One region of the Anaerospora sp. genome, then DNA from elsewhere that is predicted to be linked to it. Evidence: riboswitches for the same ligand, from Rfam matches in the RefSeq annotation. Region 1 holds a riboswitch; each other region holds the start of a gene.
The links. A riboswitch is a leader RNA that binds a small molecule or an ion and turns the genes downstream of it on or off. The one in region 1 is predicted to bind S-adenosylmethionine.

Region 1 (3,118 bases):
CCGGGAGTTAATACCAGCTCGGCACCAAGTGCTTTAAGCAGGTTGCGACGTTCCACGCTCATAGTATCAGGCATAGTCAGGATCAATTTGTAGCCTCTCGCAGCTGCTACAAACGCAAGAGCAATACCAGTATTACCGCTGGTCGGCTCGATAATAACAGTGTCTTTATTCACTAGTCCCTTATCTTCACCATCTTTAATCATTGCATAGCCAATCCGGTCTTTTACGCTGCTGAGAGGATTAAAATACTCCAGTTTAGCGACAAGTTTGGCTTCAAGTTTTTCCTCTTGGTTATAATTACGAACTTCCAGCAAAGGGGTGTTACCGATAAGATCCGTTAAATTTTGAGCAATGCGTGACATATAAAACCCTCCTTATTTATGACCCATTATAGTCGCCAACATATAACAAAAAGGCTAAAGGCAGCTTTATAAAGCACCCTTAGCCTTCAGTTGTCTGATCGGCCGAACGATATTGTTATTATGATCAAATATTACCACAAATACAATATAACGTCAATCCATTAAAATACATTTTTTACTTAACCGAGAGCCTGTTCCAAATCCTTAATAATATCGGCAGAATGCTCAATCCCCACTGAAAGCCGCAGTAAACAGTCCGATATTCCAAGCCGTGCACGGATATCTGCCGGTATATCGGCATGCGTCTGAGCAGCAGGGAAGGTAATCAGCGATTCTACGCCGCCCAAGCTCTCCGCAAACTGCAGCAGCTTAACCTTTGCCAATATCTGCGGCACCAGCGCCGGATCGGTTACTGTAAAAGACAACATACCGCCATAGCCGGAGGCCTGAGCCTCCTGAATTTCCCTGCCGGGATGGTTAGTTAGTCCAGGATAGTATACATGCTCGACTTTGGGATGATTGGTAAGCCACTGGGCAACCAGTCCGGCATTCTCATTATGCCGGTCCATTCTAAGCGCCAGCGTTTTCATTCCTCTGAGCAGCAGCCAGCAATCCTGAGGGCCGAGCACAGCACCGGTGGCGTTTTGAATAAACCGTATTTTTTCGGCTAATTCCGCTTCGCGTGCAACAACGATACCACATAATACATCATTGTGTCCTGATAAGTACTTTGTCCCGCTGTGAATAACGATATCAGCTCCTAATTCCAGCGGACGCTGGAAATAAGGAGTCAAAAAGGTATTATCCACAATGCAATGCAGCTTATGCTGATGGGCCAATGCCGCGATCTGCCGGATATCGGCAATCTTCATTAAAGGATTGGTAGGTGTTTCTACAAGAATAGCCTTCGTATCTTGCGTGATTGCCTGCGCGATTTCCGTCATATCACTGGAATCAACAAAGGTTGTGGTAATGCCAAAACGGGCAAATACCTTGTCCAATATACGGTATGTTCCGCCATAGCAGTCTTCAACAACGACTAAATGATCGCCGCTGCTATATATCATCAATACGCCTGACACTGCCGCCATACCGGAAGAAAATGCAAACCCGGCAATGCCGTTTTCCAGGTCGGCTACTGCTTCCTCCAGCACTTTGCGTGTCGGATTCTGGGTCCGCGAATAATCGAAGCCGGTACTTTGCCCTAACCCGGGATGACGAAAGGTTGCTGATTGATAAATAGGTGTACTGATTGCACCGGTTTTGGCATCGGTACAGAGACCAACGTGAGCTACTTTAGAACAAAATTCCATATTTTCCTCCCAAGTTTAAGGTTTAATTCTCTCCAGTCCGGCAAATAAAAAAACCCCTTCAAGGAAGGGGTTTGCAACAGCTACCACATTCCTCTCATCTTCACAGGAAAATTTTATCCTGCTGGATTTAGCACCACTGCATTGCTGCCGGTTGCCGGGTGTCATCGGGCCAGTCCCTCGACCTCTCTGGATAAGAGATTAAACGTATTTAATTTTTATAAAGCATACCATAGCTAGAAATAGCTGTCAATCATCTGTATAGAATTTTAAATACTTATTTGTAACATATTTCAATCAAACCAATAAATTCCGCTTTATTCTATCAAATTATTACAGTCATAATAATTTTGTTAGAGGGAAAAATAAATTCATCACACAAAGGAGGTGCTTACTAAATGGCAAAGAAAAATGAAAAGAATTGCAAAGACAACAACAAATGCAACGATGCCAACGTCAATTTTGCCTGCGAAATAGCTCCACAGAAAAAAGCTTGTAAATCAAACGAAAAATGTAAATAATGCAATATGTGAAGAGAGAGGCTGCCTCACCAACGATTGAGGTAGCCTCTCTCTTTGCTACTCTACTTTTGTATCAAGACAAAATAAACAGTTATGTCCTTTTGTCTTGTTCTTGTTTTCGTTCTTATCGGCCCTTCTGGAAATAGCCGTTCCGCAGGATGGCCAACCGGCAGATTACGTTAAGAAATTCGTACTGTTTGAGCGAAGCGAGTTTACGAATTTTAGTAAGCTGACGGTTGGCCAAGGTTATTGGAAGACAGGCCTAGAATTTTTGCTACTTTTGTTTCGATGACAAAAGTAGGAACTCGGGATTTCCCCATGCTACGAGGGGTCTGTCTCAAATAGGTTTTATATCTATTGGAGACAGACCTGCTTATTTCTTCACTTTAAACGCAACTGCATACATGGTAGGCAGCACAAGCAATGTCAAAATCGTTGCTCCTAATAAGCCGCCTGCAATAGCAACAGCCATAGGTCCCCAGAACGTGCTGGGAATCAACGGAATCATTCCAAGTATTGCTGCTGCTGCAGTCAGCATGATGGGACGAAAACGCAGTACGGCAGAATTGATGATTGCTTCCCAGGGAGCTTCACCTGCCTTAATATGCTGCTCAATCTGATCAATCAGAATAACCGAATTGCGGATAATCATGCCGCTCAGTGCAAGAATACCAAGTTCCGCTACAAATCCCATCGGGCGCAGAGTCAACAGCATGGAAATACTGACACCAATAATCCCCAAAGGTGCCGTAAGCAAGGTCAGCACCATAAGCGACATTTTTTGCAATTGAAACATGAGCAGGATAACAATCAATACAATCATCGCCGGAACAGGCTGCAAAAGAAACTCCATCGAGCTTTTGCTTTTTTCTAAAGAACCGCCGATATCAACGCTATAACCGGCCGGAAGACTCGCCCGCAAAGT
Region 2 (3,118 bases), on a different contig from region 1:
ACTTAAGGGGACAACCGCCGCATTGGTTCCGATAGAGGTACCGACAATCATGCGGGTGATCGGGATAATAGCGACCATCAGAATGATGAAGGGAGTGGAGCGGGCAGCATTGACAATTGCGCCTAACACACTATTTAAAGGGATATTCTCAAGGATGTGTCCTTTATCTGTTGTAACCAGTATGACGCCTAACGGAATACCGACCAGTGCAGCAACAAAAGCCGAGATCGCTACCATATAGGTAGTTTCCAATAATGCCTCAACCAGCAGCGCGAGCATTTCTTGCGACATAGCCGATCACCTCAATTCCCAAATCTTTTGCCCGTAAATAGTTCAAGGCATTTTCAATATTTTGCTGTTCTCCCGATAGTTCAACGATCAGTGTTCCAAAAGGAGTGCTTTGAATATGGTCGATATTGCCGTAGAGGATGCTGGTATCTACATTAAAGCGGCGGATCATACCGGCGATAATCGGTTCTCCCGCAGCATGCCCGATGAAGGATAAGCGCAGAACCAGGTTTCCATCCTGCAGGGGAGTCGCTGAGAAATTTGTATCAAGGAAGATATCTGGCAAATCGTAGTTAATGATGGCCCGGATAAACTCCCGCGTAGTTGCAGATTTTGGTTTTGTAAAGATATCAAGCACCGGTCCTTGCTCAATAATCAAACCACCTTCGATGACTGCGACGCGATTGCAAATTTCTTTGATAACCTGCATTTCGTGTGTGATTAAGACAATAGTTAAATTGAGTTTCTCATTAATACTTTTTAATAAATCAAGGATGGATTTAGTTGTCTGCGGGTCGAGGGCAGATGTAGCTTCGTCACAGAGCAGCACCAGCGGTTTGCTGGCAAGTGCCCGGGCAATACCTACCCGCTGCTTCTGACCGCCGCTAAGCTGTGCCGGATATTGATCTTTCTTATCCGTTAATCCTACCAACTCTAAGAGTGGCAGCACATCGGCAGCGATTTCTGCCTTGCTTTTTCCGGCCAGCTCTAATGGGAAGGCGACATTCTCATACACAGTACGGGAGGAGAGAAGGTTGAAATGCTGGAAGATCATGCCGATCCTCTTGCGCATATTTCGTAAATCCTGCTCGCTCATGGTCGTTAATTCCTGATTATCTACCGTTACGGTACCTGTAGTTGGCTGTTCAAGCATATTGATGCAGCGGATAAGTGTACTTTTACCGGCGCCGCTTTTGCCAATAACGCCGAAAATCTCGCCCTGGTCAACTTTTAGATCTATACCTTTAAGGGCGTCCACTTGTCCGGCGGTACCCTGATAGGTTTTAGTAATACCTGACAAATTAATCATGGTTATAGTTGCTCCTTTCTAAAAAACAAAAAAACCTCTTCGACAAAGACGAAGAGGTAGTTAACCTTTTAATCTTCATCTGCCGGGATAAACTCCCGTGGAATTGGCACCGTTTTCACATTGCTGTGATTGGTTGCCGCGGCGTCATAGGGCCATTCCCTCAGCCAACTCTTGATGAAATGAGTTTTCTATGTAGTTGATGTAACAAATAGTATCATGGTAGTGTAAACATGTCAAGTAAAAAAATATCACTTTATTTATCACGAAGTAAAGAAAAAAAGGATTAAAGACAGGAAAAAGATGTTTATACTAGAATAGTAATTACAATGAAAAGAAATCCAGTGAAGGAGCGATGACCATGACGGTCAATCCGAAATTAAAGGATGCCCTGACAGATCAGTTGTTTAAGGCAGTTTTAGCACTCCAGTCAGAGGAAGAATGCTATCAGTTTTTTGAGGATATTTGTACAATCAGCGAATTAAAGTCACTGGCCCAGCGCCTGGAAGTAGCCCGCATGCTGCAGGAAGGCCATATTTATGACGATATTGTCCTCCGGACGGGAGCAAGCACAGCAACGATCAGCCGGGTCAAACGATGCTTGCACTATGGAGCGGATGGTTATAAGGTGATCCTGGACCGTTTAAAAGATACAGCTGATGGGGGAGACGCATAAATGAAACAAGACTATGTACCGCAAATTCCGTATGGCACACGCGATTTTCTGCCCCGTGAGGCAGGTCGCAAACGGGTGGTTGAAGCAGGTTTGGCCCAGCTTTTTGGCAATTGGGGCTATGATGAGGTTGTAACTCCTACCTTCGAATATCTGGAAACACTGATGGTTGGCGCAACGAATGACGTAGAACAGCATATGTTTAAGTTTTTGGATAAGAATAATCGTATATTGGCACTGAGGCCGGATATGACGACGCCTATTGCCCGGACAGCTGCAACTCGCATGCGCGAAGCAGGAGTGCCGCTGCGCTTGTTTTATTTGACGAATGTTTTCCGGTATGAACTGGCCCAGGCTGGCCGGCAATGCGAGTTTTACCAGGCCGGAGTGGAACTTCTGGGAGCACCGGGACCCGCTGCCGATGCAGAGATTATTGCACTGGCTGTTGCGTCTATGCAGGAAGCCGGTTTAACCAACTTTCAAGTCAGTCTCGGTCAGGTGGATTTTATTAATGGCATTATGGCGGAAAGTGAATTGAATCCCGCCCAGCGCCAGCAGGTCAAAGCCGCAATTGTCCGGCGTGATCTTGTTGGATTGGGAGAAATCCTCAGTGCCAGCGGCTTGAGCGCCGATATGCAGAAGTTCCTCAAAAGTATTCCTGTGCTGCATGGCCGCCAGGAAGTATTTGAGCAGGCCTACAAGATGGCTCCTAATGAGGTCAGCCGGGCAGCGCTCGATAATCTGGCGGATATTTTCCGGCTGTTGACTAGCTATGGTGTACAGGAGCATGTTAATTTTGATTTGGGGCTCATTCGTGATTTTGACTATTATACCGGTATGGTATTTGAAGGCTATACACCGGGCTTGGGTTTCCCGATCTGCGGCGGCGGCAGGTACGACAAAATGCTTGCGGCCTTCGGCAGCGACAGTCCGGCAACCGGCTTTGCTCTCGGCATTGAAAGGGTGCTGCTGGCACTGGAGCGCCAGGGCTTAAGCACACCGCCAGCAGACAAAGACTGTTATGTAGCCTGGCAAGGCAATAGCTTGCCAGAGGCAATTGCAACAGCGAATAAGCTTAGGGCAGAAGGCTGGCGGGTCGAATTGGCACTGGAGGCCGAGAGCCGGGAGGC
Region 3 (3,118 bases), on a different contig from region 1:
TTATCATGACAGAAGGTGCAACGAAATTTGTTACACCGCTAACCTTTCGTGAACTGAGTGCGAATCCGGTAGCTGTGAAAATGTGGGAAGAGCCAAAAACCTGGAATGTTGAGCACATTGCATTAGCAACTTTAGCTGATTTGTTTTTAATTGCACCTGCCACAGCTAATATAATTGGTAAAATTGCAAATGGCATTGCCGATGATATGTTAAGTACTACTGTTATGGCTACTAAAGCGCCAGTCATATTGGCGCCGGCTATGAATACCAATATGTATCTTAACCCCATTACACAGCAAAATATCGCAAAGCTGGCATCGCTGGGATATCATTTTATTGAACCGGGCACTGGTATGTTGGCATGTGGTGTCGAGGGACCTGGCCGCTTGGCTGAACCGAGTAGAATCGTTGAGTATGTAGAGAATCTTACAAAGCAGAGCTGTTCTTTGGCAGGAAAAAAAGTTCTGATTACTGCTGGTGGCACTCGTGAGCCGCTTGATCCGGTTCGGTATATTGGCAATCGGTCAAGCGGTAAAATGGGCTATGCTCTTGCAGCAGCTGCTGCTGAGAGAGGTGCTGCAGTTTTACTGGTGTCAGGACCTACAAACTTACCTGCACCTCAGGGCGTTGCTGTTGTAAACGTTGAATCGGCGCAGGAGATGCGCAATGCTGTTTTGGCTGAATATCCTGATGCCGATATTGTCATTAAGGCGGCAGCTGTTGCCGATTATCGCAGCGTCGCACAGGCGGAGCATAAAATCAAAAAGAATGATGAAACGTTGACGATTCTCTTAGAAAAAAATCCGGATATACTCGCTGAATTGGGCAGACTAAAAACGAAGCAAATATTAATTGGCTTTGCAGCAGAGACGGAGCAGTTGGTTACCTATGCTACCGAGAAACTCAACCGTAAGAATGCGGATATGATTGTTGCCAATAATGTGATGCTGCCTGATGCTGGCTTCAATACGGATACGAATATTGTTAAGCTGCTTTATCGTGATGGGCGAATAGAAGATCTGCCCAAAATGGAAAAAACCAAACTTGCCGGTATTATATTAGACAAAATTTGTGGATTAATGTAGAAATTTCTTGCTTTTTCACCTCTTTTATTTTACAATTGCTTTGGTGAAAACTATATAAATGCTCATCGAGAGTTGGTGGAGGGACAGGCCCAATGAAACCGCGGCAACCATTCGACATTTATGCGAAAACGGTGCCAATTCCGGCAGATTTATTCTGCAAGATGGGGAGTGCGCGTCACCCTCCCCTGTGGGAGTTTTTTTTTATCTTATTCAACATTTACAGCTTTTGAATATGATAATATAGACTTCACCTAACTCGAAATATGTCGAGGTCTTAAAATAATACTCTTTAGGAGGTTGTAAGGTGGATAAAAAACGAGTGCTGTTTACATCTGAATCCGTAACGGAAGGGCATCCTGATAAAATAGCTGATCAAATTTCGGACAGTGTTCTTGATGCAATTATTGCTCAGGATCCTGCTGCACGGATAGCTTGTGAAACATTAGTGACAACTGGTATCGTTCATGTAGTTGGTGAGATTACAACAAAATGCTATGTAGATATTCCCAAAATTGTCAGGGAAACGATTAAAAATATTGGCTACACACGTGCTAAGTTTGGTTTTGATAGTGAAACCTGCGGCGTGTTAATATCGATTGACGAACAATCTCCAGATATTGCCATGGGGGTTAATCAAGCGTTAGAAGCCAAACAAGGTCAGTCGGATGAAGTTGAAGCTATTGGCGCCGGCGATCAGGGCATGATGTTCGGCTATGCTACCAATGAAACTCCTGAATATATGCCTTTACCAATTTCATTAGCACATAAATTGGCAAGACGGTTATCAGAAGTTCGGAAAAACGGACAATTGGATTATCTGCGTCCTGACGGCAAGACACAGGTTACTGTCGAGTATATTGATGGCAAACCTTCACGCGTTGATACTATTGTTATTTCAACCCAGCACAGCCCGGACGTCGATTTGAAAACAATTGAACAAGATCTTCTATCTGCAGTCATTACTCCTGTAGTGCCGGCAGAGCTGCTTGACGATAAAACAAAATATTATATTAATCCTACCGGCCGTTTCGTAGTTGGCGGTCCGCAGGGTGACTCAGGATTAACCGGGCGCAAGATCATAGTAGATACGTATGGCGGGATGGCCCGTCATGGTGGTGGCGCTTTCTCGGGCAAAGATCCTACAAAAGTGGATCGTTCGGCTGCCTATGCTGCCCGTTACGTCGCAAAGAATGTGGTAGCTGCCGGGTTAGCTGATAAATGTGAAATTCAATTAGCTTATGCAATTGGTGTTGCCCGTCCGGTATCTATTTTTGTTGAAACATTTGGCACAGCCAAGGTTGAGGAAAGTAAAATTGCCCAATTAGTAGATAAACATTTCGATCTGCGTCCTGCCGGTATTATTAAGTCACTTGACTTACGTCGTCCTATATACCGTCAAACCGCTGCCTACGGTCATTTTGGCCGCACGGATGTTGATTTACCGTGGGAAGCAACTGATAAAGCCCAAATTCTGCGTCAAGAAGCAGGTTTATAATTTGCGAGTGAGAATTTCAGTCCCTGGTAATACTAATATTGCCCATGAAATTAACCAAGGGGGTTAGTATTACTGTGCAAAAAAAATCGACCTATCGTGTAGGTGGGCTCAAGGGTGAACATTGTCGGGATCGAATCGAGCATACGCTATCGCATCTTGATGGAGTTTCCGGTGTCGATGTGGATCTTACATCGAAAAAGGTTACAATTGAGTACAATTCAGAGGTAGTTGCGGACGGTTACATCGAAGAAACGCTGCAAACACTGGGTTACTCAATTCAAGGATAGGGCGTTGTGCCCTAGCAGGTGTTTTCTATTCTATCTCGAAATAATTTAGGTACATGAACCGGAAGAGGGACTGTAAAGTCCCTCTCTCTTATTGTCAGGAGACATTATATGAACGAAATTGCGCAAGTCATTGTAAATATTCCTGTGCGCACAGTAAATAAGGCTTTTTCTTATTCTATACCCAGCGAGCTGGACTATGTCAATATTGGCTGGCGGGTGGTTGTTCCTTTTGGAGGACGCAAGGTAGAGGG

Region 2: it holds a riboswitch for S-adenosylmethionine, as region 1 does, so the genes downstream of both, RTR76_RS04155 (methionine ABC transporter ATP-binding protein) here and RTR76_RS13465 (PLP-dependent aspartate aminotransferase family protein) in region 1, are expected to answer to the same signal.
Region 3: it holds a riboswitch for S-adenosylmethionine, as region 1 does, so the genes downstream of both, metK (methionine adenosyltransferase) here and RTR76_RS13465 (PLP-dependent aspartate aminotransferase family protein) in region 1, are expected to answer to the same signal.

What each region holds. Positions count from the first base shown of each region.
Region 1 is NZ_DALZUO010000016.1:55,358-58,475, reverse strand. It holds gene cysK (cysteine synthase A) at 1-362, opposite strand, end outside; gene RTR76_RS13465 (PLP-dependent aspartate aminotransferase family protein) at 542-1,675, opposite strand; SAM riboswitch class I at 1,767-1,872, opposite strand; gene RTR76_RS13460 (hypothetical protein) at 2,071-2,193, shown strand; gene RTR76_RS13455 (efflux RND transporter permease subunit) at 2,567-3,118, opposite strand, start outside.
Region 2 is NZ_DALZUO010000003.1:118,454-121,571, forward strand. It holds gene RTR76_RS04150 (methionine ABC transporter permease) at 1-291, opposite strand, end outside; gene RTR76_RS04155 (methionine ABC transporter ATP-binding protein) at 260-1,318, opposite strand; SAM riboswitch class I at 1,391-1,499, opposite strand; gene RTR76_RS04160 (YerC/YecD family TrpR-related protein) at 1,677-1,991, shown strand; gene hisZ (ATP phosphoribosyltransferase regulatory subunit) at 1,992-3,118, shown strand, end outside.
Region 3 is NZ_DALZUO010000004.1:80,848-83,965, reverse strand. It holds gene coaBC (bifunctional phosphopantothenoylcysteine decarboxylase/phosphopantothenate--cysteine ligase CoaBC) at 1-1,085, shown strand, start outside; SAM riboswitch class I at 1,145-1,253, shown strand; gene metK (methionine adenosyltransferase) at 1,390-2,580, shown strand; gene RTR76_RS05225 (heavy metal-associated domain-containing protein) at 2,655-2,867, shown strand; gene priA (primosomal protein N') at 2,976-3,118, shown strand, end outside.